DNA from 2 places in the Neobacillus sp. KR4-4 genome. Region 1 is predicted to be linked to the other one. Evidence: riboswitches for the same ligand, from Rfam matches in the RefSeq annotation. Region 1 holds a riboswitch; the other holds the start of a gene.
The links. A riboswitch is a leader RNA that binds a small molecule or an ion and turns the genes downstream of it on or off. The one in region 1 is predicted to bind glycine.
Positions count from the first base shown of each region.

Region 2: it holds a riboswitch for glycine, as region 1 does, so the genes downstream of both, gcvT (glycine cleavage system aminomethyltransferase GcvT) here and ACE198_RS15425 (amino acid permease) in region 1, are expected to answer to the same signal.

Region 1 is NZ_JBHHJU010000014.1:34,518-49,854, forward strand. It holds gene ACE198_RS15410 (electron transfer flavoprotein subunit beta/FixA family protein) at 1-14, shown strand, start outside; gene ACE198_RS15415 (electron transfer flavoprotein subunit alpha/FixB family protein) at 15-1,049, shown strand; gene ACE198_RS15420 (GNAT family N-acetyltransferase) at 1,248-2,426, shown strand; glycine riboswitch at 2,603-2,704, shown strand; gene ACE198_RS15425 (amino acid permease) at 3,046-4,434, shown strand; glycine riboswitch at 4,643-4,738, shown strand; gene glyA (serine hydroxymethyltransferase) at 4,843-6,093, shown strand; gene ACE198_RS15435 (serine dehydratase beta chain) at 6,108-6,620, shown strand; gene sdaAA (L-serine ammonia-lyase, iron-sulfur-dependent, subunit alpha) at 6,620-7,519, shown strand; gene gcvT (glycine cleavage system aminomethyltransferase GcvT) at 7,516-8,628, shown strand; gene gcvH (glycine cleavage system protein GcvH) at 8,714-9,106, shown strand; gene gcvPA (aminomethyl-transferring glycine dehydrogenase subunit GcvPA) at 9,108-10,460, shown strand; gene gcvPB (aminomethyl-transferring glycine dehydrogenase subunit GcvPB) at 10,453-11,937, shown strand; gene lipA (lipoyl synthase) at 12,058-12,936, shown strand; gene ACE198_RS15470 (HesB/IscA family protein) at 12,965-13,270, shown strand; gene lpdA (dihydrolipoyl dehydrogenase) at 13,351-14,751, shown strand; gene purU (formyltetrahydrofolate deformylase) at 14,821-15,337, shown strand, end outside.
Region 2 is NZ_JBHHJU010000009.1:43,963-59,299, forward strand. It holds gene comGG (competence type IV pilus minor pilin ComGG) at 1-179, opposite strand, end outside; gene comGF (competence type IV pilus minor pilin ComGF) at 176-652, opposite strand; gene ACE198_RS11285 (hypothetical protein) at 600-938, opposite strand; gene comGD (competence type IV pilus minor pilin ComGD) at 922-1,362, opposite strand; gene comGC (competence type IV pilus major pilin ComGC) at 1,369-1,680, opposite strand; gene comGB (competence type IV pilus assembly protein ComGB) at 1,702-2,733, opposite strand; gene comGA (competence type IV pilus ATPase ComGA) at 2,720-3,802, opposite strand; gene ACE198_RS11310 (YqhG family protein) at 3,960-4,751, opposite strand; gene ACE198_RS11315 (DEAD/DEAH box helicase) at 4,729-6,417, opposite strand; glycine riboswitch at 6,593-6,680, shown strand; gene gcvT (glycine cleavage system aminomethyltransferase GcvT) at 6,853-7,959, shown strand; gene gcvPA (aminomethyl-transferring glycine dehydrogenase subunit GcvPA) at 7,978-9,324, shown strand; gene gcvPB (aminomethyl-transferring glycine dehydrogenase subunit GcvPB) at 9,317-10,777, shown strand; gene ACE198_RS11335 (rhodanese-like domain-containing protein) at 10,870-11,253, opposite strand; gene ACE198_RS11340 (lipoate--protein ligase family protein) at 11,446-12,282, shown strand; gene ACE198_RS11345 (vitamin B12-dependent ribonucleotide reductase) at 12,611-15,169, shown strand.

The sequences.
Region 1 (15,337 bases):
AGGAGGGAGTGTAATTGGATTTCAAAGATTACAAAGGTGTTTGGGTATTTATTGAACAAAAGGATGGTGTAGTTGCTTCCGTATCCCTAGAACTACTGGGTGCCGGTAGGAAGTTGGCAGACAAGCGGGGAGTGGAATTGGCCGGTATTCTAATCGGGGAAAATGTTAAACAATTAACAAAGACCGTTTTTGAATATGGAGCCGATACTGTGTATGTATATGATCAACCTATCTTTAAACATTATCGGACTGAAACTTTCATGAAGGCGCTGCTGGAGTGTGCTGACAAATATAAACCAGAAATTATTCTCTACGGTGCCACCTCAACAGGAAAAGACCTGGCAAGTGCTGTTGCCACCGATCTTCCGACAGGTTTGACAGCGGATACAACGGAACTTGATGTGGAAGAGGAAACAGGTTTACTACTGGCGAGCAGACCGGCTTTTGGCGGAAATATAATGGCGACTATTTTATGTAAAAAATACCGGCCGCAAATGGCGACAGTACGCGCAAAAGTCATGAAGGCACTGGACCCGGAGCCGGGGAGAAGCGGCAAGATTGTTGAAGAAACTATACCCCTAAAGGAAGAAGATATTCGGACAAAGGTCTTGGAAATTGTAAAGGAAACAGTAAAGAAAGTACGAATCGACGAAGCGGACATTATTGTTGCAGGTGGGAAAGGATTAGGGAGCTTCGAAGGATTTCAGATCATCCACCAATTGGCTGAAACGCTTGGAGGAGCGGTTGGTGCCAGCAGAGATGTAGTAGAAGCGGGTTGGATCGACCATGCTCATCAAGTGGGGCAAACCGGTGTAACGGTCACGCCAAAAATATATTTTGCAATTGGAATCTCCGGAGCAATTCAACATATTGTGGGAATGAAAAACTCCGGGTTAATTATTGCCATAAATAAGGACAAAGAGGCTCCCATTTTTCAGAATTGCCATTATGGAATTGTTGGCGATGCCTTTGAAATCGTTCCTATTCTAATCGAGCAGTTTAAAAATGCTTTAACTAGAGAAAAGGTAAGCCATACCAGAGAGGTTTAAACTAATATTGTTAGGGCCGCCTCGTTTGTTATATTGGGAAACCCAATAAGCAAACGAGGCTTTTTTAGAAGAAATTGATTTTTATAGTTGAAGTAAAGATCGTATTTGATTTCCAAATATTGTTGGAAAAATAAGCACATTGTTTTATGATTAATATCATAGATATTTTACGTTGAGAAAAGAAAGGAATTGGACTTAGTGCAGGTTAGAGAAATTACCGAGAATGAATACTTAGAAGCAATGAAACTATCAATGTATGCTTTTCAATATAAGATCCCGGAAGTTGATATACCGGCTAGAAAAGAATCATTGAAAAATCATACTATTCTAGGAATATGGGATGAAGACGACAATCTGGCTGCGAAACTGCATATTATGCCACTCACCATTTTCATGAAGGATGCCGAATGGAAAATGGGTGGAATCGCTGGAGTTGCTTCATACCCAGAGTTTAGACGAAACGGTTATGTAAACGCACTCATTATCGAATCTTTGAAACACATGCGAAATAGTAATATGATTGTATCGCTTTTACACCCATTTGATATCTCTTTTTATCGGAAATATGGATGGGAGGTTTTAAGTGAACAGAAGAAATTAACGTTTGAAAAAGCAAACCTTAAGTTCCTTGAAACGCAGACAGGTTTTATAAAGAGATATTCCAGAGAGTCCCATAATGAGGAGATTGAAATGATTTACCAGCAATTTTCCACGCAACATACTGGAATGTTAAAACGCGATACAAATTGGTGGAAAAAACACGTTTATAATGAGGATTCACAGCTTGCTGTTTATTACCATTCCTCGAACGAGGCAAAGGGCTATCTTCTGTACCAGGTGAAGGATAGAAAAATGGAGGTGGAGGAGCTGGTTGCTCTTGACCACGATGCGAGAAAAGGGCTATGGAATTTTATCTGCCAGCATGACTCCATGGTTGAAACAGTTACTATGACTCTTGCAACTCACGATCCATTTCCTTATTTTCTGCCGCAGCCAAAGGTGAAAAATGAGTTAGCTCCCTATTTTATGGCAAGGGTTGTCGACGCTGAAGCATGTTTACTGAAATTTCCGTTTATACAAGAAAATGAGTCACTGTTCCTCCATCTTGAAGATACACATGCACCATGGAATAATGGGAGTTATCTGCTAGGAAAGGGAGAAATCAGGGTGTTTAAAGATAAAACGGGAAGTCAGTGTGTTCATCCTCCCAAAAAAGGGATTCAATTAAATATTAACTCCCTTTCAGCGATTCTATTCGGGTACAAGAGACCGATGGAACTTTTTGAAATGGGATATTTGAAAGGTTCCAAGACTGAGATAGATCTTTTCGAAAAAAAGATTCCAGCGATAAAATCGTCATTTTTTGATTTCTTTTAACTTAACGCCAATAAAAATATTCATTCAGGCCCTACTTTTTGTTAGGGCTATTTTTTGTTATTAAAAAAAGGAAAATTCTAAATTTTATTTATTATTTGATTGACAAAGGAATATGTCTATGAGAATATAGCATTGTGAATACGCTTTCAATTTTTAGATAATTTAATATTTTACGATTGATTGTATTGGGAGAGAGTGACGAATGTCGCCGCCGACGGAGCAAGTTCCATAAAATCCTTGGAATTAATCTCTCAGGTAAAAAGAACCACTACATGACGTAGCTCTGGAGAGTGCATATTTCTGGATATGCCACCAAAGGGGATTCGCTTATATGCGAAACAAACTTTCAGGTAAAAGGACAGAGAAGGTGAAACATTGCCTTCTTCTGTCCTTTTTTTGTTGCAAAAATTAACAAAATAATTATTAATCACTACTAAACCCTACATTAGCAATAGCCATATAAAGTGAAGACCATCAAAAACACTTCTTAAATGGCTTTTTTATAACTTTTTTCTACTGATTAAGGAATTAACTCATTTTTAAAATAAGGAGGAGAAATAATTTTAATCGGATGGGACTGACCTTTTTCAAAATAAAAAAGTAGAGGGTGGGAATTCATATGCAGGAACAGAAATTGGATAGAGGCCTAAAAAATAGGCACGTACAACTAATCGCTATTGGAGGAGCAATCGGAACAGGATTATTTCTAGGTGCCGGAAAATCTATACATTTAGCTGGTCCATCAATATTATTTGCTTACTTAATTACAGGTGTCATTTGCTTTTTGATCATGCGGGCACTTGGGGAACTGCTCTTAACCAATTTGAACTATCATTCTTTTGTTGACTTTGTAAGAGACTATTTAGGTAATATGGCAGCTTTTATCACGGGATGGACCTACTGGTTTTGCTGGATATCTATTGCAATGGCAGACTTAACAGCAGTTGGTCTTTATACTCAATATTGGTTTCCCTCTGTACCACAGTGGATGCCAGGATTAATTGCGCTTGTCATCTTGCTAGGTATGAACCTCGCTACTGTCAAGCTTTTCGGCGAAATGGAATTCTGGTTCGCATTAATAAAAGTTATCGCGATACTGGCACTCATTGTCATCGGTGTGTTCATGATTATTAAAGGCTTTTCCACCAATGCAGGAGCATCCAGTTTCACGAACTTATGGAGCCATGACGGCTGGTTTCCAAATGGCATAAATGGGTTTATTCTTTCATTCCAGATGGTTGTGTTTGCGTTTGTTGGCATTGAACTGGTAGGACTTACAGCAGGTGAAACAGAAAACCCAGAAAAAGTAATTCCAAAGGCCATCAATAATATTCCTATTCGAGTTTTGATTTTCTACGTTGGAGCCCTTATTGTCATCATGAGTATTTATCCATGGAACGCGATAAATCCTGCGAAAAGCCCATTTGTTCAAGTCTTCGTGGCGGTTGGAATCGCTGCAGCTGCTGGTATTGTCAATTTTGTCGTTCTAACGTCCGCGGCTTCGGCATGTAACAGTGCCATCTTCAGTACAAGCCGGATGGTATACTCACTTGCCAGAGATAAAAATGCACCTGTACCATTTACAAAACTTACTTCCCGTAAAGTACCTTCAAATGCATTGCTCTTTTCAACTGTGGTCATTTTAATTGCCGTTGTGTTGAACTATGTTATGCCAGAAGGAGTATTTACCCTAATAACAAGTATTTCTACCGTATGTTTCATCTTTATTTGGGGTATTACAATTATCAGCCATTTGAAATACCGAAAAACAAGACCAGATCTAGCAAAAATAAACAAATTTAAATTGCCGTTTTATCCATTTTCTAATTACTTGATCCTAGCTTTTCTAGCATTTGTTCTGGTTGTGCTTGCACTTGCAGAAGATACTCGCGTGGCCTTGTTTGTAACTCCAGTTTGGTTTATTTTACTAATTGCCATCTATAAGATGCGGAATATGAAGGCAAACTATGCAGATCAAGTCAATCAGGAAAAGATAGCAGAAAATTAATACCTAACTCAAAAATGTCTTAGGATCCATTTTTGATACCGTTTTCAAAAAAAGCTTGACTTGGCTTCCAGTAACAATTATTCTGAAAATAATAAAAAAATAGAGCGGATGACGGTTGTGGGAGAGTGCAATTTTTACACGCCACCGAAGGAGCAAGTTCCAAAAAAAACCCTTGGAATTAATCTCTCAGGTAGATGGAACCACAGCGGGACGCAACTCTGGAGAGCGCATTAAAGTTATGCCACCAAAGGGGAATGTTCGTAACAGAACTAAACTCTCAGGTAAAAAGGACAGAGAAGGGAATATGAAGCTACATGCTTCCCCTTCTTCTGTCCTTTTTTGCGTGCAAAAAAGCAGATATTTGAAGCATAAAGGGGAGCCTGAAAAATATTTCAAGGAGGAGTTATCATGAGTTTACAACAGAATGATCAAACCATTTTTGAAGCGATTAAAAAGGAGCAGGATCGTCAGCATCAAACATTGGAGTTGATTGCATCGGAAAACTTCGTTAGCCAAGATGTCCTAGAAGCAATGGGAAGCGTGATGACCAATAAATATGCAGAAGGCTATCCAGGAAAGCGTTACTATGGCGGATGTGAATTTGTCGATGTGGCAGAACAAGCAGCAATTGATCGTTTAACAAAGCTGTTTGGTGCTAAATATGCAAACGTTCAACCTCACTCAGGTGCACAAGCTAACTTTGCTGTTTTTTTCGCACTTCTTCAGCCTGGCGATAAAATCATGGGAATGAACCTTTCACAAGGTGGACATTTAACGCATGGAAGTCCTGTTAGTGTTTCAGGAAAATGGTTTGAGGTTGTGTCTTATGGCGTCAAAGAAGACACTCATTTGATTGATTATGATGAGCTGGAGGAAATCGCGAAAAAAGAACAGCCAAAATTGATTATTGCAGGGGCAAGTGCTTACCCAAGAACAATTGATTTTGCACGCTTTAGACAAATTGCAGATCAAGTGGGTGCAAAATTCATGGTGGACATGGCGCATATTGCAGGACTCGTTGCTGCTGGTCTTCATCCATCGCCAGTTCCATACGCAGATGTTGTGACAAGCACCACGCATAAAACGTTGAGAGGACCTCGAGGCGGTATCGTTTTATCAAACGATGAAGGGATTATTAAAGCGATTAATAAATCTGTGTTCCCAGGAATTCAAGGCGGGCCCCTTATGCACATCATTGCAGCTAAAGCAGTTGCTTTCAATGAGGCTTTACAACCAAGCTTTAGGGATTATGCGAAACAAATCATTGATAATGCAGCAGCACTTGCGGATACGTTAAAGGAAGAAGGAGCAACCCTTGTCTCTGGAGGTACAGACAATCACATTGTTCTTTTAGATGTTCGCCCGTGGAACTTAACAGGAAAAGAAGCAGAGAAATTGTTAGAAGAAGCAGGAATTACTGTTAACAAAAACACGATTCCTTTTGACCCTGCAAGCCCATTTGTCACAAGTGGAATCCGTATGGGAACTGCTGCTTTAACAACTCGCGGAATGAAGCAGGATGATATGGAGAAGATCGGTAAAGTAATCGCTGCTGTTCTGAAGAATAAAGGTAATCTTGAAGTTCTTAAACAAGCAAAAGAAACGACTAAAAATATTTGTGGTAACTATCCACTATTTCAACAGTTAATTACTGTTTAAGAAGGAGACATTCCATGGAATTTCAAAGTTGCTTTGATATAATCGGCCCGATTATGGTTGGGCCCTCGAGTTCACATACAGCAGGTGTTGTGTCAATCGGAAAATTTATATTTGAACTATTAGGTCGTTGTCCAGAAGAGACAAAAATCGTATTTTACGATTCCTTTGCTGAAACGTACCAAGGACATGGAACAGATAAAGCGCTTATCGGCGGATTGCTTGGTATGAATACCGACGATTCACGAATAAAAAATTCGTTGGAGTGGGCAAAAGAGGAAGGTATGCAGTACCATTTCGAGTTTGAAGACAAATGTACTTTTTATAACCATCCCAATACAACGATTGTGACAGCCAAATGCAATAATCGGGCTGTAAAAGTTGGAGGGGTATCCCTTGGCGGAGGTTTATCCAAAATCTTTATGATTAACGGAAGAAAAGTGGATATTCGGTTAAGTTCAGGCGATGATTTTACGTCCCTTGCTAGTCATTTCCAACCAAACGAGAAAGTATTTATGGAGGCAATTTAATGGAAATTAAGTCCATGGAAGAACTGATTGAAGCTTGTGAAAGAGAACAAAAAACCATTGGTCAAATCATGTTGATGTTGGAAGCGAAAAAGTCGGGAAGAGACGAAGAAACCATTATCAGCATGATGGAAGAACGATTGATCAAAATGAAGGAGGCCGTCGATAGCGGAATTAAAGACGGCTCAACAGCACCAAGTGGTATCTCCGGCGGTGATGCGGTGAAAATGTTTAACTATATGACTCAGGGCAATGCCTTGTCAGGAAATTACATTAGTAATGCCATGACGTTTTCATTAGCTACATCTGAAAGCAATGCACGTATGGGGATTATTGTTGCTACACCAACTGCGGGAGCAGCTGGAATTTTACCTGGTGTATTGTTTTCACTTTATAAAAATGACACCTATTCATATAAAGATTTAGTCATGGGCTTATTTACTGCAAGTATGCTAGGTTACGTGATTGCTAACCGTTCCTTTATTTCAGGAGCAGCAGGAGGCTGCCAAGCAGAAGTGGGATCCGCAACGGCAATGGCTGCGGGGACAATCGTAGAGTTAAAAGGCGGTACACCACAACAAGCTGTAAATGCAACCGCCATTGCTATGAAATCATTATTAGGCTTGGTGTGTGATCCGGTTGCAGGACTTGTTGAAGTACCTTGTATTAAGCGAAATGTCATTGGTACCTCGATTGCCTTTTCTGCTGCCGATCTATCACTTGCTGGAGTGGAAAGCCGGATTCCATGTGACGAAGTCATAGAAGCGATGTATAAGGTTGGAAAGGAAATGCCAAGGACACTAAGGGAAACCGCACTTGGCGGGCTGGCGATGACCGAAACAGGTAAAAAGGTAAAAGAACAGTTATTTTGTCGGAAATCTAAATCGGAGGTAACACAATGACTACTAATACATTGTTAAAACGGACACCCTTATTTGAAACATATAAAAAACATGGCGCAAAGGTCATCGATTTTGGCGGCTGGGAGCTTCCGGTACAGTTTTCAAGTATTTTAGAAGAGCATGAGTCAGTTCGTAACCGAGCAGGACTTTTTGATGTCTCTCATATGGGTGAAGTAGTGGTAGAGGGAAAAGATGCAGAAAGCTACATAAACTATCTGGTCACAAACGATGTGACGAAGCTCAGTATCAATCAGGCACAGTATACTGCAATGTGCTACCAGAACGGCGGAACGGTCGATGATTTACTAGTTTATAAATTAACGCATGATATATATTTACTCGTCATCAATGCGGCCAACATTGATAAAGACTTTGAATGGATGAAGCAACATGTAAAAGGAGAGGTAACACTCAAAAATATCTCCAATGAAATTGCGCAGCTAGCCATTCAAGGACCAGAGGCTGAACGTATTTTGCAAAAACTAACGGAAACCAATCTATCTGAAATTGGTTCATTTAAATTTGCACAACATGTTAATGTTTCCGGAATAACAGATATCCTCGTATCACGTACAGGTTATACAGGTGAAAATGGTTTTGAACTTTATTTAGCAGCTGGTCAGGCGGAAGCACTATGGGAAAAACTGATAGAAGCAGGGTGTGAAGATGGCTTAAAGCCATGCGGATTGGGTGCACGTGACACCCTTCGTTTAGAGGCACGTCTTGCACTTTATGGTCAAGAACTGTTAAGCGATATTAGTCCCCTTGAAGCAGGAATCGGCTTCGCGGTGAAAACCAATAAAGAAAGTGATTTTATTGGAAAAGAGGCACTTTTAAGACAAAAAGAAGAGGGATTAAAACGCAAATTAGTAGGAATTGAAGTCACTGGTCGTGGGATTCCCCGTCACGGTTATAAAGTAGTTTCAGAGAGTGGAGAGGAAATTGGTGTCGTTACATCGGGAACACAATCACCCACTCTAAAGAAAAGTATTGGTCTTGCTCTTATATCAGCGGAGTATGCACAAGTTGACACACAAATAAAAGTAGAAATCCGTAATAAACAAATTGATGCAGTAGTAATTAAGACACCGTTTTATAAAATGGGTTAATAAAATCATAGAATTCGATACCCACAGTACTTAATTACATGATAGATGGTCAAATTCAAATACAAAAATGAAGGGAAGTAAAATTATGACAAACGCAACTGCAAGTTTACTATATAGCAAGGAACACGAATGGGTATTACAACTAGACGGAAATCGGGTACGAATTGGAATTTCTCATTTTGCACAAAAACAATTAGGGGATATCGTGTTTGTTGAAACTCCGGAGGTAGATGATGAAGTTACAGTGGAGGAATCGATGGGCACAATCGAATCGGTTAAAGCCGTTTCTGAAATTTACGCTCCAGTATCAGGCACAGTTGTTTGTGTAAACGAGGATTTAAACGATAGTCCTGAGACAATCAATGAACAGCCATATGATGCAGGGTGGTTAGTAGAAGTGGAACTATCTAATCCAGAGGAGTTAAACTCCCTATTAAATGAAGATGAGTATCAGGCGTATATTGAGGGAGGGGAATAAGATGACCAACACATTTAGGTACCTTCCTGATACGAAACAAGATCAAGAGGAGATGCTCACATTTTTAAACATGTCTTCAATCGATGATTTATTTGAGGACATTCCAAAAGAAATACGTTTAGAGGGAGAGTTAAACATTCCAGAAGCGGTTCCAGAGCCGCTTCTGTTGAAAAAAATGCAACAGCTTGCTTCCAAAAATAAAAGTGCAAATAACTATCCAACCTTTCTTGGTGCAGGTACATATGATCACTTCATTCCAAGCGTAGTAAATCATATGATTTCACGTTCAGAATTTTACACAGCTTATACACCATACCAACCAGAAATCAGTCAAGGTGAGTTGCAAGCCATTTTTGAATTCCAGACAATGGTTTGTGAGTTAACAGGAATGGATGTGGCCAACTCTTCCATGTACGATGGCTTTACATCACTTGCAGAAGCTGCCTCACTTGCTATTTCATCAACAAGGCGTTCAAAAGTGCTTGTTTCAAAAGCGGTTCATCCTGAATCACGAGCAATATTAAATACAGTAGCATGCGGCCAAGAATATGCAGTAGAAGAAGTCAATCTTGTTGATGATGTCACCGATTTAAGAGGATTAAAAGAACAAATGGATAAGAGCATTGCCGCCGTTATTGTTCAATACCCGAATTTCTTCGGATCGATTGAAGATTTGGCAGAAATTAAAAAAATTGCGGATACACAAGGAGCATTACTCATTGTAAGTGCTAATCCATTGGCACTGGCGCTTCTGCAGTCACCAGGTAAACTCGGGGCAGATATTGTGGTGGGTGATATGCAGCCATTAGGAATACCGATGGCCTTTGGAGGCCCACACTGCGGTTATTTCGCAGTTCACAAAAAATTTATGCGTAAAGTACCAGGGCGGATTGTAGGACAAACAAGGGATGAGCAAGGAAAACGTGGATTTGTGTTAACACTGCAAGCACGTGAACAGCATATTCGACGTGATAAAGCGTCTTCTAATATTTGTTCCAATCAGGCATTAAATGCGCTTGCATCCTCTATATGCATGTCTGCACTTGGAAAGCAAGGAATTCGACAAATGGCCCAGCTAAACATTGAGAAAGCTGACTATATGGCAAAGTGTCTGCAAAAGGCAGGCTTTATCATTATCAATCAATCACCATTTTTTAATGAATTTGTGGTGGAACTTCCTCGTCCGGTCAAAGAGGTCAACAACAAACTGCTTGAAGCGGGAATCATCGGAGGATTTGACTTGGAAAGTGCATACGGCTATGACAATCAAATGCTTATTGCCGTGACAGAGCAGAGAACAAAAGAAGAGATTGACCAATTTGTAAAAGTATTGGAGGAAGTCGTAAATGATTGAATATAATGAGCTAATCTTTGAAATTAGTCGTGAAGGTCGTATGGGTTCAAGCCTGCCGGAAACTGACGTGAATCGTATTGATTTAAACACGAAATACCCGAAGCATTTGATTCGTGATGTACCAGCCGAGCTCCCGGAAGTATCAGAGCTTCAGCTTGTCCGTCATTACACAGCGCTTTCCAACCGAAACCACGGAATTGATAATGGGTTCTATCCATTAGGTTCTTGTACGATGAAATACAACCCGAAAATTAACGAAGATGTTGCCCGTTTTGATGGCTTTAGCCGCATTCACCCTTATCAGCCAGCAGAAACGGTTCAGGGCGCTTTAGAGCTTTTATATAATTTGCAGGAAGAATTAGCAGAGATCACCGGCATGGATTCAGTAACGTTACAGCCTTCTGCAGGAGCACAGGGAGAATGGACTGGCTTAATGATGGTAAAAGCCTATCTTGAACAAAAAGGAGAAAAAAGAACAAAGGTCCTTGTTCCGGACTCCGCGCATGGTACAAACCCTGCCAGTGCAACGGTTGCCGGGTTTAAAACAGTCACCATTCCTTCCAATGAAAATGGATTGGTCGACTTAGAAGAATTAAAAAAGCATGTGGATCAGGATACAGCTGCATTGATGCTGACAAATCCTAATACTCTTGGATTGTTTGAGAAAGAAATTTTGGAAATTGCCAAAGTTGTTCATGAAGCAGGCGGCTTATTATACTACGATGGAGCAAATGCCAACGCCATTCTAGGAAAAACAACACCGGGTCATATGGGATTTGATATTGTGCATTTAAATCTTCATAAGACGTTCACGACTCCACATGGCGGTGGCGGCCCAGGAGCTGGTCCAGTCGGTGTGAAAAAGAAACTTATTCCGTACTTACCTGTCCCACGTATTGAAAAAGATGGTGAGAAATATGTACTGAACTCGAATCATCCGCTATCAATTGGCCGTGTAAAAGGATATTATGGAAACTTTGGAATTTTGGTTCGTGCTTATACCTATATTCGTACGATGGGACCTGTAGGATTACGTCAAGTTTCTGAGGGGGCAGTGCTTCATGCGAACTACCTCCGTAAAAAACTTGAACCATATTTTGATGCTCCGTATTCCCAAGTGTGTAAACATGAATTTGTATTATCCGGTTCTAGACAGAAAAAACTGGGTGTAAGAACTCTTGATATGGCAAAACGGCTCCTTGATTTTGGCTATCATCCACCGACCATCTACTTCCCGCTAAATGTTGAGGAGTGTTTGATGATTGAACCTACAGAAACGGAGTCAAAGGAAACAATGGATGCCTTTGCAGATGTGATGATAAAAATTGCAAAAGAAGTAGAAGAAAACCCAGAGATTGTGTTAGAGGCACCACACACGACAGTCATCGGCCGGTTGGATGAAGTACAAGCGGCGAGACAACCAATCTTACGCTATATAATAGAAGAAACTGATCAGAAAGTAACAGTAAAATCTTAAACGAATGATGATTGAACCACTAGGAATGAAGAAATGAAGATAATTAACCTTCTTATGATCTCATTCTTGGTGGTTTATTAAATACTAAAAATCTAATGTCTGTTTTTAGGAGTGATAGACATGTCTACAAATTATGTTCGAAAACCAGAGTGGTTAAAAATAAAACTAAATACAAATGAACAATATACAGGCCTAAAAAAAATGATGCGTGAAAAAAACCTTCATACCGTCTGTGAAGAAGCAAAATGTCCAAATATTCATGAATGCTGGGCTGAACGGAAAACAGCGACTTTTATGATATTAGGAAGTATTTGTACGCGAGCCTGCCGGTTTTGTGCGGTTCAAACTGGCCTGCCGACAGAACTTGATTGGGAAGAGCCAGAGCGTGTTGCAGATTCAGTGGAAAAAATGGGCTTAAAACATGTCGTGATTACCGCTGTTGCTCGAGATGATTTAAAAGATGGCGGAGCGGGGGTGTTTTCAGAAACGATCAGAGCTGTAAGACGCCGAAATCCATTTTGCAGCATTGAGGTCCTTCCGTCCGACATGAAAGGTGAATATGAAAACATAAAAACATTAATGGATGCAAGGCCTGATATATTAAATCACAATATTGAAACAGTTAAACGGTTATCACCAAGTATTCGGGCACGGGCAACGTATGAACGTTCCTTAGAGTTTTTGCGCCGGGCTAAAGAAATGAATGCCAGTATTCCAACCAAATCAAGTATTATGATTGGACTTGGAGAAACAAAGGAAGAAATTATCGAAACGATGGACGATCTTCGAGCGAACCATGTGGATATTATGACAATTGGTCAATATTTGCAGCCTACCAAACATCATTTAAAAGTTCAAAAGTATTGGAGTCCACAAGAGTTTGAGGAACTAAAAACGATCGCCATGTCAAAAGGATTTAGTCACTGCGAGGCAGGTCCTCTTGTTCGCTCCTCTTATCATGCGGACGAACAGGTCAATGCCGCAAATGTAATTGTGTAATGAAATAGGTGTTAGGAGAAGAAAGTCTATGATGATAAACATGACAGAAGCGGCCACCAATAAACTAAAAGAAATGATGGCGAATGAAAATCATAATCCTCGGATTGATGCCGAAGTTAGCGGAGGATGCGGAATGTCTGTTAGGTTTTCAATTCTATTTGATGAACCTCGGCGAAACGATTTATGTATGGAAATAGAAGGGATCCAAATTCAAATAGACCGTTTTACAAAACGCTATTTAGATGAGGAAACGCATATTGACTATAGCACAGAACAAGGATTTGTAGTTGGGGATAGCTTTGCCTCTAGTGTATGTGCCATTCCAATCGATTAATCGGGTAGAGAAGCTTATAACTATATAGGAAAGATTCAGCAGTTTTCCGACAGATATAATGTTAAGAGGAGATAACACACATGACAAAAGAATATGATGTCGTAATTATCGGTGGTGGCACGGGTGGGTACGTAGCTGCCATTCGCGCTTCACAATTAGGTTTAAGAGCGGCGGTTATTGAAAAAGGAAAAATTGGTGGAACATGCCTTCACGCCGGTTGTATTCCGAGTAAGGCCCTATTAAGAAGTGCAGAAGTATTCGCTCAAACAAAGCATGCAGATAAGTATGGTGTAATTGCCCCTGTAGTGGGTCTTAATTTTTCAAAAGTACAGGCCCGGAAAGAAGAAATTACGGACCGCCTATATAAAGGTGTCCAACATTTAATGAAAAAAGGAAAGATCGATGTTTTTGATGGAAAGGGAAGTATTACACAGACAAAAGATGTGTTAGTCGAATTGAATAATGGTGAAGGGGAAGTCATTTTAAGCCCTAAAAATATTTTAATTGCTACAGGATCCCGTCCAAGAACAATTCCAGGCCTTGAAGTGGATGAGAAGTATGTGATGACTTCGGATGAAGCGCTAAAAATGAAGAAGCTTCCGAGTTCTATCATTATCGTTGGCGGCGGGGTAATAGGAATCGAATGGGCATCTATGCTTTCTGACTTCGGCATCCAAGTTACCGTAATTGAATATGCCGAGCGCATTTTACCAACAGAAGATACAGATATTTCAAAGGAAGTACAGCGTTTAATGAAGAAAAAAGGAGTAAAAATCGTTACAGGAGCAAAAGTTCTTCCAGAAACGCTGGAAAAAGGTGAGGGTGTTTCCATTAAAGCGGAGCATAAAGGTAAAGAAACACCATTTTCTGCAGACAAACTTTTGGTATCTGTAGGGCGCTCTCCAAATACAGAAGGTTTTGGCCTTGAAAAAACGGCCGTTGAACTAAATCCGTTTTTTATTCAAACAAATGAGTTCTACCAAACAAATGAACCGAACATTTACGCCATTGGTGATGTCATTGGCGGCTTACAGCTTGCCCATGCTGCTTCACATGAAGGAATCATTGCTATTGAACATATGGCAGGTAAAACGCCAAAACTACTTGATTCAAACCTTATTGCCAGATGTATCTATTGCAGTCCAGAAGTAGCGAGTGTCGGGCTCACAGAGGAAGCTGCAAAGGAAAAGGGCTATCTGGTGAAGGTTGGTAAATTCTCCTTCCGTGCGATTGGAAAGGCATTGGTTTTTGGTGAATCTGACGGATTTGTCAAACTGGTTGTTGAAGAGGGAACGAATAAGCTTTTAGGAGCACATATGGTAGGTCCTCATGTAACGGATATGATTACTGAGGCCGGGCTAGCATGTGTATTGAATGCAACAGCAATGGATATTGCCCATACAATTCATCCGCATCCTACATTAGCCGAAGCTATTGGTGAAGCTGCCCTTGCTGTGTATGGACAGGAAATTCATGCCTAACTCATTACGAGGGTATTCGTCCTTCTATAATACATAATTAATAATCTTAAGGATGGTGTATAAGCGGTGATCACAACATCGAAGCCCAACCGGGCAAAATTACTAATTTCATGTCGGGAAAAGCCGGGTATTATCTCGACTGTCACGAATTTTTTATTAGAACACAAAGCCAATATTGTCCATTTTGACCAACATACAACAGATCCAAGAGCAGGTATGTTTTTTATGAGAATCGAGTTCGAGTTGGAAGAATTTGAATCTTCTATTAAAAAGCTTGAAGAAGATTTACATGAGTTTGCGCAGGATCATGCCTTAGATTGGCAGTTGAGCAGTAATGAAAAAAGAAAGAGGATGGCTATCTTTGTTTCGAAAACTGATCATTGTCTAAACGAACTTCTTTGGCGCTGGAAATCCAATGAAATTTCAGTAGATATCCCAATGGTAATTAGTAATCATACTAGTTTAAAAGATGTAGTTGAAAGTTATGGCATTCATTTTTATCATATTCCAATGTCTCACGAAACGAAAGAAGATGCAGAACAGAAAGCATTAGAATTGATGAAAGGGAAGGTGGACTTAATTGTCC
Region 2 (15,337 bases), on a different contig from region 1:
GATTCAATCTTTTTTACTGATGAGAGGAAATAATACTCCTCGAGCATGATGGTATTCGTTTCGTGAGCAATTTTTCTTTCAGATAAAAATACTTCCATTCGGCTCGAAAGAAATAATAAAAAAATGATTAGAAGGCACAAGGTTAGTGGGTAAGTGAAGCCACTCTCATTATTTTTCATGGAACATTCAGCCAATTTCCCATTGAGAAAGCAATTACTGAATTTTTTCTTCCCCTTAGGTCAGTTACATCGATTTTGACGGCATTATTTAAGAGAGTGAACGAATGCTGTGAAACATTTTGGAGGAGTATCTCATGACCAGTTGAATTGACACGGCGCCTAAGGTTCGTTCCGTATTTTTCATACTGAATGGTTTCCGCATCTTTTGTTAGAATTAAGCGATTCGAGATCACCTCTGCTCGACTGGAAAGCCGAATCTCCTTTTTAATTTGGCTCGAAAAAACATCCCACTCCATAGCTTGTAAAGAAGCCTCCGTATCCTTATGATTAAGAATTATTTGGAATAATGGTGTCATAAAAAAAATAATTGTTGTGAAAATAGAAAAAGAAATAAGCACTTCAATGAGTGTAAAGGCATTATCATTCAAGCAGCCCGCAAACTTCAACTTCAGGAAGGAACGAATTTTTTTCAACTCTCACACACACCTCCTTTTGTCCAGCCATCTCACTGTCCTTCCATATGATTTGAAATTCAATTCCATTTTGAATAGAAGTGGAATTTGATGTTCCATGATTACTGACTAAATTCGCATGTAATTCTTCGTACATCAACTGTCTAGACATATTTTCTAATTCCAATTTCCGGGATTGTTCTCTTAGTTCGGTCAATAATGGCAGTAAAAACAAACTAATTATGAACAATGCTGATAAGGAAAGTAGAAGCTCAAGCAGAAAATAGCCTTTAGAACTCCTTAACATAAAACCGTCCCTTTCCGATTAACAGGGTCATTTGATAGGTTTTATTTTTGGTTTGGATGAGAAAGGTACCAAACTGGTTCACATTTCCATCGTTTAGGAATTTGAAATATAAGGGTATGGAAGCTTCAGCAAGATAAATATTTCTTGAATAATTTCGTACGAGGATTGGCGGAAGGTCGCTCCTCAATAACATGTAATACTTATACTGCGTTGGAAGAATAACAACGGATACTTCATGTTGATGAGATATAGCATATTGTTGTGAATAATATAGGTCTGCTTTTAATTGGGTTAAAAAGGCCTCATCCTCCAGGACTGAGTGCTGCGGTTTTAAGGAGAAGACTGTAATTGAGGAGATAATCATGAAGATGAAGAGAACTAACAGGGACTCAATTAAAGTGAAGCCATTTTGATCGTTTTTCATTGGGGATTAGTTACTTTCTGTTGAAGTTACATTGCCATCAACGTCTATTGCAACTGTATTCCCATTCGGACAACCTTTTGAGTCTTCCTTTAAATATCCTTCTGATTTTAGTTCCGCAATTGTGGGGATTTTGTTTTTGTCCATTTCATATGCTTGAACTTGAGCCTGGACCATTTTCACGTAGGCCTCACAGCCTTTATTGTTGATATTTGAATTATGTTTTGCAACGTTAGGAATTGTAATAATTAACAGTACTGAGATTACTAGCATAACAATCATCATTTCTATTAATGTAAAACCTTTTTCATTTTTTATCATTCTAACTAACCTCCAATTTTTTTAAATACCATCAAGCAGGTGAAACATGGGTAAAAGAATAGCTAAATACATTGACACGACAAGAAATCCAATAATGATGTAAAGAATAGGTTGAATAGTTGCTAAGCGTTTTTGAATCATTTCTTCCATGTTTGTGATACAGTGCTTGCTGAAAAATAGCAGTTCCTGCTCCAACTTTCCATTCTCTTGTCCATGTTTTACAATCATCGGAAATTCTTTTTCGAAGTATGACATCGTTGCCAAAATTGACTCTAATCTTTCTCCGGTAATTAGCTTACTTTTAATTGCAGCAGCTAAGTGACTGTAAAAAGGATGTCTGAGATTCTGTTCAAAAAGTAGTAGTGCTTCAGAAACCGATAATCCACCGGAAAGTAAGAAGCTTAGTTGAATGGAAAAGTAGTGAGTGAATAGTAATTTGAGGATCCTGCCAACAATTGGGATGCGAACTAGATGTGCCCTTTGTTGTAGGACGGTGAGCTTTCGAAATATCAGCAAATAATACATTGTTCCCAATGATAGAGTAAAAAGCAAGATGCCGATCACGATTGGAAAATAACGATCGAAAGCGTAAACGACATTCATAAAAAAATTTGCTTCTAGACCAAGGGACGAAAAAAGACTTGTGAACCTTGGGAGTAATGTATTTTCGACGAAAATAAATAGAAATCCTGTAATGACAATGAGCAAAGCAGGATACTGAAGCAGTTTTAGAAGCTTGTGTAAATCTTTATCTTTAAGTAATGCAAGTTCACTTCCCTCCAGCAGAGCATCCGCAAAGCAGCCATGTTGTTCGGCAAAATAGACATAACCGACTAAATCTTTTTGGAAGCCAAGATTATTTAGTGCAACATGAAATGGTAGACCTTTTTTCAATTCTTCTAAACAATCATTAAGTTCCTCCTTTCGTTTTGAGGGTAATTGTAATGCTATGGATTCAATTGCAAGTGCAATTGGATATCCCCTTGCCAAAAGTTCACCAGTTCTTCTCAAGAAATTTGCTTGTTCATTCACTGTCCATTTATGACGATTCATCATCATACACCAATCGCTCGTATTCAGATTCTTGAATATAACCAAGGGCAATACCTTTGTTTATTACATCTTTTAAGGTGCGGTAACGCGTATTTATTTTATCACCTTGGGCTGCCTTCATTACCCCGTGTAAATTTCTTCCTGATAATAGTTCAAACACACTTGCGCGTTTCCATCTGTTATAGGAATAGCAAATAGGTGTGCAATCCCCCTCGCAAAAAGGGCACGAGAGTTCCACCAATCTTTGTGCGGTAATGGCAATCAGTGTCTGTTCAACTTCTAACCAATTCACACCAAACTCTCGCAGGCGATAAACTGCCCCCTTTGCGTCGCGAGTATGCATTGTGGAGAGGACAAGATGGCCTGTTAAGGCAGCTCTTACTGCGATTTTTGCCGTCTCAGCATCGCGAATTTCACCGACCATAATAATGTCTGGGTCATGACGCAGAATTGCCTTTAGACCAGCCGCATATGTTACGCCTGCTTTTTCATTGACCTGTATTTGCAGGACGGAGTCATAGTTTTTTTCGATGGGATCCTCGAGCGTGATGACATTGCGGTGAAATAGGTGGGCTGTTTCATTTAAAAGGGAATAAAGTGTAGTTGTTTTGCCGCTGCCAGTTGGCCCGGTGAAAATGATAAGTCCATGAGCATGTTTAAGAAGGGCGAGTAGTTTTCGTGTCATTGACGGGAATAGTGAGAGTTGGTGAAAAGGGATTTGTTCTTGCTGTGGGAGCAGCCGGATGACAAGGCTCTCTCTGTTATTAGAAGGAAGCGTGGATAGTCTTAAACCCATTAATTGTCCGCCAACTTCACAAAAAAATGCTCCGCTTTGTGGCCGTCTTCTTTCACCGATATCCATATTGGCTGTGAATTTAAAATGTGAAATTAATCTGTCGCATTCGTCTTTAGGAAGGGATAGTCGGGGAATGAGTTTGTTGGTTAATCGTAGTTGAATGAGTGTGTCATTCTTCCTTGGAATAATGTGAATATCTGTTGCCTGATTCCTTGCCGCATCGGCAATAATTCGATTTGCTAAGATTTCTATCGCGCTAACAATAGGTACCACCGCCTTTAATATTTTTCATTTGATAATATTCGACAGCGTTCCTGCTTATCCTTCTTTATTTTCAAAAAATATTTTTATTTTTTCAGCAAAATAATATTAGGGTGTCAGGCACCATGTGAAATTTTCACATGGCGCCTGACACCCTCATTTTGTGCCTTTATATGGCTTTGTCGGTTAGATAGAAGAGGCCTCCGTTGATGAAGGATATGGATATTTTTGGTTCGTATTGCTCTTTTAGGGCTAGTTTTTCCGTTTCGAAGTTTTCATTTTCTTCTTCGACATCTTCATAAAAATGGTTTAAGAGTCGTAAATCCTGCTCCCAGCGTTTTCTTGCGTCTTCAGCCCAGGTGTGGTCATCTTTCTCAATCACGGAAGTTAGATACGCTTCTATCCTTGACATCCCACTTTGCGGCCTCACTAATGGTGATAAGGTAAAGGAATAATCCGGAATTTTTGGTGTTAACGGTATTTGCAGAAGCCTGTCATGGAAATCTTCGACCATTGTTCCGTTTATGAGTTGTAAACCGATGGACTTAAAAATATCACGCTTACGATCACATTGATATGAGATTTTAACATTCATACATAGCCATGGCATCAAGGGGGTCTGCCTGTTCTGATGGCAATGATTTTCGTAAAGCCGCATATAGCTGGCTAGTTTCTTAGTTGAAGCAAAAATTTGATGTAGACGAGGAGAACCAAAATGAATGATTTCCCCTTTTATATTTTCAGGAGCTGCATCTTGATTCGTGATAAAGGTTAGCCTCATCGGATTTGGAATCCCGCCTGTTTTTTCTAAATAATGCCAGTAAAAAGGGCGGTTCATTAATTCCTTGTCAAGTTCCACTGTTAACTGAACCATTAAATATCCAGGGCCATTCTCCACAATTTCACAATCATTAGCCAGAAAATAGGTCAATAGAAAGTTATGAATTTCCTGCTGCTGCATGGGAATCTCCTTTCTTCATCGATTCTGCAAATTCAATCATTGATGATAAGTTTTCCATTTTTATGCGCATTTCCCCTTCAGTAGAGGATTGTCCGAATATATCTATTAAGTGGTCTTCAATATTGCCAAATTCCAACTTTGTTAAAATATCGTCCAGTTCGCCGATTACTTTTTCGAATAAATGGATTTTTTCATAAAGAAGCTTTAAGATATGCTCCTCGACCGTGTTTTTTATTGCAAAGTTATAAATCATGACATCTTTTTCCTGCCCAAGACGATGAATACGACCAATCCGCTGTTCTAGCCGCATTGGATTCCATGGCAAATCGAAATTAATTATATGGTTGCAAAATTGAAGATTAATTCCTTCGCCGCCCGCTTCTGTCGCAATTAGAACTTGTGCATGCTTTTGAAATAATTCTCTCATCCAGTCCTTTTTCCCGCGCTTAAACCCGCCGCGAAAAGGGACAGATGTTATTCCATGCTGTTTTAAATACCATTGTAAGTACATTTGAGTGGCTCGATATTCTGTGAAAATAATCACTTTATCATTTACCTTTTGAATTAACTCTAATGCTTTTTCCGCTTTGGAATTTTTCTGAACAGCTTCGACCTTTTTCATTAAATATTGAATTTGTTCTTCGAAAGCTGGAGTTGGATTTTCCTTTTTTTGCAGCATATTCTTTAATGTATAAAAAACGGCCTCTCTGCTGCTGCATGCCTCACGCTGCAACGTCATGACTGAGAATGAACTAGTTTGTACCCAATTCCCTTCACTTTTTAAGTTTGTAATTGACTCGTAAAGATCTTTCTCCTCAGGGGTACATTCAATTGGAATCGTCTCAACATGCCGTTTTGTCCATTCGATTCCTGTATCTGCCCGCCTGTTCCGAATCATGACCTTGTTTACTAATTCTTTTAAATGTTCATCATCATTTAAGGATCGTGCATCACGCTTGTATTTTTCATAGAATGCCGTTTCGCTCCCTAAATGTCCTGGTTTTAATAACGAAACCAGATTAAAAATTTCCTCGACTCGGTTCTGAATCGGTGTTGCCGTCAACAATAAACAAAATTTCTTTTTCAGATTTTGAACAAATTCGTAGTTTTTTGTTTTGTTATTTTTTAGTTTATGTGCTTCATCAATGATGATGAGATCATAGTCTTGTTGGTAGATAATGTCGCGATGTGGATTACGTTTTGCTGTATCAATCGAGGATACGACGACATCGCACTGTTCCCACACATAGCTTTTTCTTTGTGATATAGCAGGAATGAAAAATTTGCTATTTAGCTCGGTCGACCACTGTGTAACTAAAGAAGCAGGGACAAGGATTAATACCTTTTTCACCAATCCGCGTATCATATATTCTTTTAGAATTAATCCAGCTTCAATTGTTTTTCCGAGCCCAACTTCATCAGCAAGGATAGCTTTTCCGTTCATATTTTCAATTACTTGTTTCGCTGTTTCGAGCTGGTGTGGAAGCGGGGTTAAATTAGATAAATGACTTGGTGCCAATAAACCGTTGAAATCAGGAACAACGAGATGTTTTTCTACTCCAATTGCTAGTTTAAAAAGCTCCCAATTCCCCCATGGACCATCGTTATCGATTCTATGTAAAAAATCATCCTTCCAAGAGGAATCAAATTCAATTTCGATCGACATGGTGTCAACTCCTTTTTTACAATTTCCAGCTTTATTCTTTCAAATAAAATTATTGCCCAATGTATTATTTTAATGGTAGGATGATTATAGTCTTGAATGTTTTAAATATTTTAATAAAGTAATTTATTTTATAAGTATAATTAGTATGACCAATTTGGATAATATTATAATGCGAATGATAACAAGGGGAGAGACTACCTTTGTAGCGCCGAAGGAGCAAGCAGAAATGTGAATCTCTCAGGCAAAAGAACTCTTGTTTGACGCAGCTCTGGAGAGTGCTGATTAGACATTTACAGCCACCAAAGGGGAAAGCCTTTAAAGGTAAACTTTCAGGTGCAAGGACAGAGACCTTCCTAATTTTTCATGGGAGGTTTCTGTCCTTTTTTATGGTTATCCTAAGAATAGTATGTGCCAAAGATTGAAGGGGGATTAAGAATGTCTGAATTAAAACGAACTCCGCTTTTTGATGTGTATAAGGAATGGGGAGGAAAAACCATTGATTTCGGTGGTTGGGAGCTGCCAGTTCAATTTTCCAGCATTAAAGAAGAGCATGAAGCTGTTCGCACACGTGCAGGATTATTTGATGTTTCCCATATGGGTGAAGTGGAAGTAAAAGGCAAGAATAGCTTGGATTTTTTACAAAAAATGATGACAAATGACATTTCAAAAATTAAAAATGGCGGTGCCCAGTACACGGCCATGTGTTATGAAAATGGCGGTACTGTCGATGACCTGCTTGTATATAAAATTGAGGACAATCATTACCTGTTAGTTGTTAATGCATCAAATATTGAAAAAGATTATAAGTGGCTTGAAGACCATGTAACTGGAGATGTTACTTTAGAAAACTTATCAGAAAAAACAGCGCAGCTTGCCCTTCAAGGACCACTTGCAGAAAAAGTACTGCAAAAGCTCGCTGGGAATACGGATTTGAGTGGGATTGGTTTTTTCAAATTCCAGCAAGAAGTAATCCTTAATGGGAAAAAATCCTTAGTATCAAGAACAGGATATACCGGTGAAGATGGTTTTGAAGTATATTGTGATGCAGAGGATGCAGTTGATCTTTGGAAAGATATTTTAGCAGCAGGTAAGGAAGACGGAGTAATTCCTGTTGGATTAGGTGCCCGCGATACACTGCGTTTTGAAGCAGTATTAGCACTTTATGGCCAAGAACTTTCTGCAGAAATTTCACCACTAGAAGCAGGGATTGGCTTTGCCGTGAAATTATCCAAGGAAGTTGATTTTATTGGGAAAGAAGCATTAATCCAACAAAAGGAAAAGGGCTTACCAAGAAAATTGGTAGGAATTGAAATGATTGATCGTGGGATTCCACGTCATGGGTACCCAGTATATAGTGGGGATCAGTTAATTGGTGAGGTTACAACAGGCACTCAATCACCAACTTTAAAGAAAAATATTGGTCTTGCTCTAATTAATTCGGAATTTACAGGCCTTGAATCCGTTGTTGAAGTGGAGATTCGCGGTAAACGCTTAAAGGCTACTGTCGTTCCAACACCTTTTTATAAAAGAGAAAAGAAATAACAGAAGGGAGTTAGTTTTATGAAACATCGCTATTTACCTATGACTGAACAAGATAAGAATGCTATGCTCGAGGCAATTGGTGTTTCCTCTATTGATGAACTGTTTAGCGATATCCCTGAAAAAGTAAGATTTAAGGGTGAATACAATATCAAAGCAGCTAAGTCTGAAACAACCTTAATGAAAGAATTGTTTAATATGGCTAGCAGGAACGCTGACCTAAAAAGAAATGTTTCTTTTATTGGTGCAGGTGTATATGACCATTACATGCCTGTTATTGTCGACCATGTTATTTCTAGATCAGAATTTTATACAGCTTATACACCATATCAACCAGAAATATCTCAAGGTGAACTTCAAGCAATCTTTGAATTTCAAACGATGATTTGTGAATTAACTGGCATGGATGTGGCCAATTCCTCTATGTATGATGGCGGAACAGCACTTGCTGAAGCAGCAATGCTTAGTGCGGGCCATACAAAAAGAAAAACAATTATAGTCTCTAGTGGCGTACATCCTGAAGCACGCGATGTTCTTAAAACATATGCAAAGGGTCAGTACCTCAATGTGGTCGAAGTACCTGTGAAAGATGGAGTTACGGATCTAGAAGCATTAAAAGGGCTCGTAAATGAGGATGTTGCAGCTGTTATTGTCCAATATCCAAACTTCTTTGGCCGAATCGAGCCTTTAAAAGAGCTGGAAGAAATTATCCACGCAAACAAGTCCATGTTTGTAGTTTCAAGCAATCCATTATCCCTTGGGGTGTTAACACCACCAGGTAAATTTGGTGCTGACATTGTTATTGGTGATGCCCAGCCATTTGGAATTCCAACCGCTTTTGGCGGACCTCATTGCGGCTATTTCGCAGTTACTACTAAGTTGATGAGAAAAGTTCCTGGACGTCTTGTTGGACAGACGACAGATGACCAAGGCCGTCGTGGGTTTGTTTTAACCTTGCAAGCTCGTGAACAGCATATCCGTCGTGATAAGGCGACATCAAATATTTGTTCAAACCAAGCATTAAATGCCCTTGCAGCATCTGTGGCAATGACAGCTTTAGGTAAAAAGGGTGTACGTGAGATGGCGGCTGCCAACTTACAAAAGGCTCATTATGCAAAAAATGCATTTAAGGAAGCTGGCTTTGAAGTGGTATATGATGGTCATTCATTCAACGAATTCGTTGTAAAATTAAATAAACCTGTCAAAGAAATTAATCAACAGCTTTTACAAAAAGGAATTATTGGCGGCTATGATTTGGGTCGTGATTATCCAGATCTTGTTAACCATATGCTGATTGCTGTAACAGAACAACGCTCGAAGGAAGAAATTGATACTCTAGTGAAAGAATTGGGGGATTTCCATGCATAATCAAGACCAGGCACTCATTTTTGAACTTAGCACACCAGGCCGCATCGGTTATAGTCTGCCAGAAATGGATGTACCAGAGCTAGATCTCAATGGACTTCTTCCTGATGGTTATATTCGTACGGAAGAGCCAGAACTTCCTGAGGTTTCAGAACTTGATATTATGCGCCACTACACGGCACTATCAAAAAGAAATCATGGTGTTGATTCAGGATTTTATCCACTCGGCTCTTGTACAATGAAATATAATCCAAAAATTAATGAAAATGTAGCACGCTTTAACGGCTTTGCACATGTCCATCCGCTGCAAGATGAAAGTTCTGTACAAGGTGCACTTGAACTTTTATATGATTTGCAGGAGCATTTAATTGAAATTACCGGGATGGATGAAGTGACTCTGCAGCCAGCAGCTGGAGCACATGGGGAATGGACCGGTTTAATGATGATCCGTGCTTACCATGAAGCCAACGGTGATATGAAACGTACAAAAGTTATTGTTCCTGATTCCGCACACGGGACAAATCCAGCATCAGCAACAATTGCAGGTCTAGAAACCATTACCGTTAAATCCAATGAACATGGTCTAGTTGACCTTGAAGATTTAAGAAGAGTGGTTGGTGAAGATACTGCAGCATTAATGTTAACCAATCCGAATACGCTTGGTTTATTTGAAGAAAACATTCTTGAATTAGCTGAAATTGTTCATGAAGCAGGTGGAAAGCTTTATTATGATGGAGCTAACTTAAATGCGGTTCTTTCAAAAGCACGTCCGGGAGATATGGGGTTTGATGTGGTTCACTTAAACCTTCATAAAACGTTTACAGGCCCACACGGTGGCGGCGGTCCTGGTTCTGGCCCAGTCGGTGTCAAAGCAGATTTGATTCCGTTCCTTCCTAAACCAATTATCACAAAACAAGGCGATGAGTTTGTTCTTGATTATGATCGCCCACTGTCAATTGGTCGTGTGAAGCCATATTACGGAAACTTTGGCATTAATGTTCGTGCGTACACATATATTCGCTCGATGGGTCCGGATGGATTAAAAGCAGTAACAGAGTATGCTGTACTAAACGCGAACTACATGATGAGAAGGCTTGCTGAATATTACGATCTACCATTTGATCGTCATTGTAAGCATGAATTTGTCCTTAGCGGAAGACGTCAGAAGAAATTAGGTGTCCGCACATTAGATATTGCGAAACGACTGCTCGATTTTGGCTATCATCCGCCAACCATTTACTTCCCGTTGAATGTAGAAGAATGTATCATGATTGAACCGACAGAAACCGAATCAAAAGAGACATTAGATTCATTCATCGATATTATGATCCAAATTGGTAAAGAAGCTGAGGAAAATCCAGAAATCGTTCAAGAAGCCCCACATACAACTGTGGTCGGCCGTATGGATGAAACAAAAGCTGCTCGTAAGCCAGTCTTAAAATATCAAAAAGCTTAAATATTAGAAAGGTCAGATTCGAAAATGGAATCTGACCTTCTCTATTTTTCAAAATAAAAAAGGCCCCGAAATACGGAACCTTGTTTATCTCGTTATTTCTTCGTTTTAACTTTACCAGACCATTTTTTAAACCCGCCTTGTAGTTGGGTTAGATCCCGGTAACCTTTTCGGTGTAAGAATTGTGCAGCACGGGCGCTGCGCATCCCACTTTGGCAGTATAAATATACCGGCATATCAGGTCGAATTTCTTTCATGCGCATTTTCATTTGTGACATGGGGATATTACGTGATCCTAAAATATGGCCGCCTTCGAATTCGTTTGCTTCACGAACATCTATTAGTTGTGCCTTTCTGTATCCCGCACGGAATTCTTCTTCTGTTACCGTTTTAACAATCCTTTTCTGATAGAAATAGGTGAAAACGGAATAGATGATAACTGCTGCAATGATAATTAATAAGGGATAAAGTGAACTCAATTTCTTTTTGCTCCTTTCAAGCTTTCCTGCACTAGTTTATTATATAAGCCAATCTCATAAAGATAAAGATGAATGCTAAAAAATCTTTTCAAAACTTCCTAAATTAATTATAGCAGAAACATCTTATTTTGAATCTATATCAGATTTTGGTAGACTTAAACTCGTAATAATATAAAAAATGAGGTCATTATAATGAAAAAAGAAGTTTGGCGTTTTATTGATACTGGAAATAGCTCACCATCTTTTAATATGGCTTTAGATGAGGCGCTGCTCGATTGGCATAGTGAGGGGAAAATTCCTCCAGTGATTCGATTCTATGGCTGGAACCCAGCAACCCTGTCAGTAGGATATTTTCAAAAAGTGGAAAAGGAAATTGATATGGAGGCGGTTAAGGCTCATCAATTAGGTTTTGTCAGGAGACCTACAGGCGGCCGTGGAGTACTTCATGAACACGAGCTTACGTACAGTGTAATCGTTTCTGAAGACCATCCAGAAATGCCAAATTCAGTGACAGAAGCCTATCGTGTGATATCTGAAGGTATTTTAAAAGGATTTCACCATTTAGGACTTGAGGCATACTTTGCTGTCCCAAAAACAGCGGAGGAAAGAGATGCATTAAAAAACCCTCGATCTGCTGTTTGCTTTGATGCCCCAAGTTGGTATGAGCTTGTGGTCGAAGGCAGAAAGGTAGCTGGCAGTGCACAAACAAGGCAAAAGGGAGTCATATTACAGCATGGATCCATATTGTTAGATTTAGATGAGGATAAATTATTTAGTTTATTTAAATATCCTAGTGAAAGGGTAAAGGAACGAATGAGGAAAGCCTTTAAGGATAAAGCGGTTGCTATCAACGCTATTAGTCCGAGGAGAATTTCTCTTGAGGAAGCAAAGGAAGCTTTTTATAAGGGCTTTGCGGAAGGTCTAAATGTTGAACTAGAGCCTTATCAATTAAATGAACAAGAGCTAGCCTACGTTAATAAGATTGCAAAAGAGCGCTATGAGAATGATGAATGGAATTATAAGAGATAATTGGAAGCGGCACACGTCGCTTCTTTGTTATTTAAGCAAAATAAGCAACCTGCGAATTTTGTTGAATTTTCCTGATTTATGACGAAAATCTTATTATTGCTATTGATTACTATTAATTATATTATTTTTTGAGTTTGACAAAAAGAATCTTGTTTGTTTGATTTACAATATATAGTGGTGTCGAAAATATTTTCGGTACTATATATTGATATTTAGTTGATTTATTCTAGGTGCCTATGATAACCTAAAAATACAAACCAACTAGATATAGCGCAATACTGCTAGATTTAGCACAATAGGTAGATATTAACATGAAGGAGTTGTTCTCATGTCTGTAGTTTTTAGACATACAATGAATATTGATTTTGAAAGGTTGAATGAGGATATCCGCTTATTCCCCCAGGTGCATCCAGTTACCCCAGATATGAAAATAACTCACAAAGGTGTTTCTCGTTTGGTAATGTTGGACCGCTATACCTTTAAAGACACTGCAAAAATTACCCTTTCTAACGACGACTTCGTTGTTTTAACTATAAAAGAAGATCCGAAATTTCCAGCACGCGGCCTTGGCTATATCCAGGAAATCGATTGGGAAAAGAAAAAAGCAAAAGTTTTAGTGGAAGAGGAGTTTAGAGGAGTACTCGATGATCCTGAAGAAGCTAGCACAGGTGTGATTATTAGGTCATTAGATGTGATTGAAAAGCCGTTAGAGCTGTTCTACGAGCAAATTGCGAAGCGTAATGCTACTGGTCTGGCCTCTGTCGAAGAAACGGAAGAGAAGCGAAGAGAATGGACAGAACGGTTTTATCAAGAACTTGTAAACATGAACTTCATTCCTGCAGGCCGCGTTCTTTACGGTGCTGGGGCAGATACCGATGTTACTTACTTCAATTGCTATGTTATGCCTTTTGTCCCAGACTCACGTGAGGGTATCTCTGACCATCGTAAGCAGGTGATGGAGATTATGAGCCGTGGCGGCGGAGTTGGTACAAATGGCTCAACATTGAGACCGCGTAATACACTGGCCAGAGGCGTAAATGGTAAATCATCTGGTTCGGTTTCATGGTTGGATGATATTGCGAAGTTGACACATTTGGTTGAGCAGGGTGGATCAAGACGTGGAGCTCAGATGATCATGTTAGCAGACTGGCATCCAGACATTATTGAATTTATTATCTCTAAGATGCAAAATCCTAGAATTCTACGATTCTTAATTGAAAATACAAATGATGATACGATCAAAAAACTTGCAAAAGATAAATTAAAGTTTACCCCTCTAACTCTAAGTGAAACTGCAATGTACCAAGGAATTGTAAATTATAAAAACATTCAAGGTTTCGGTGGATTTGATGAAAAAATCATTGCTGATGCAGAAGAGAAATTATTAACCGGTGGTAACTACACGGTACACAATTCTGAGTTCCTTACTGGTGCAAATATTTCTGTTTGTTTAACAAAGGAATTTATGGAAGCTGTTGAAAACGATAGTGATTACGAACTGCGCTTCCCATATGTTGAACACTATGATCAAGAAGAAATGAAGATTTATAATGAAGAATGGCATAAAGTGGGAGATGTCCGCGAGTGGGAAAAACTTGGACATAAAGTACGGGTGTACAAAAAGTTCAAAGCAAAAGAACTATGGAACCTTATCAATATTTGTGCTACCTACTCAGCAGAACCAGGAATATTTTTTATCGACAATGCCAACGACATGACCAATGCAAAAGCATATGGCCAACAGGTAGTTGCAACAAACCCATGTGGGGAACAACCACTTGCACCATTTTCCGTCTGTAACCTTGCAGCAGTCAACTTGGCAGAAATGGCTGATAAAGAAACAAAGACGATCGATTTTGAAAAGCTTAAGCGAACAGTAGCCGTCGGAGTTCGGATGCAGGATAATGTCATCAATGCAACACCATACTTTCTTGAAGAAAATAAAAAGCAGGCACTTGGTGAGCGACGTGTAGGGCTTGGAGTAATGGGCTTGCATGACATGCTGATTTATTGTGAAACAAAGTATGGATCACCAGAAGGAAACGAACTAGTCGATCAAGTTTTTGAAGTAATTGCAACTACTGCATACAGAACTTCAATTGAATTGGCGAAAGAAAAAGGAAGTTTCCCATTCTTAACTGGGAAAACAACAGGTGAAACTAATCGATTACGTCAAGCTTTCATCGATACAGGGTATATGAAGAAAATGCCTGAAGATATCCGCCAATCTATTTTAGAAAGTGGAATTAGGAACTCTCATTTACTAACGGTTGCTCCCACGGGATCCACTGGAACAATGGTTGGAGTCTCCACCGGCTTAGAGCCTTATTTCTCATTCTCTTATTTCCGCAGCGGACGTCTTGGTAAATTTATCGAAGTCAAAGCGGATATCGTGAAAGAATACCTTGATAAACACCCTGAATCGGATGAAAACAATCTTCCACATTGGTTTGTTACTGCGATGGAACTTACGACAGAAGCACATGCAGATGTTCAATGTGTCATCCAGCGCTGGATCGACAGTTCCATTAGTAAAACAGTCAACGCACCAAAAGGGTATAGCGTAGAACAGGTTGAAAAAGTATACCAGCGTTTATATCGTGGCGGAGCAAAAGGTGGAACTGTTTATGTGGATGGCTCACGTGATTCACAGGTACTAACACTGAAAGCAGAAGAAAACACCAATGAACAATTATCCATTTTTAATGAACAACCAAAACAGCATGTGGTCCTTGTTGATACAATCAGTGAACTTCGTTCAACAAGTGTGACCATCGGATCAGAAGTAGGAAACACATGCCCGGTGTGCCGTACCGGTAAGGTAAAAGAAATGGGCGGCTGCAACACGTGTACCAACTGCGGAGCCCAATTGAAATGTGGTTTATAATTTGTGAGTAATTAATGGGGGAAGAGTTTCCCCCATTTTTTTGCGTGATAAATGTCGATAAATCTGATAACTAATATGAAATTTACTACAATTCAAATGAATATTTACTAGAATTTTTAGAATAAAGTCGAAATTTGTAATATAACTGTAATCTAGCTGTTACTTCGG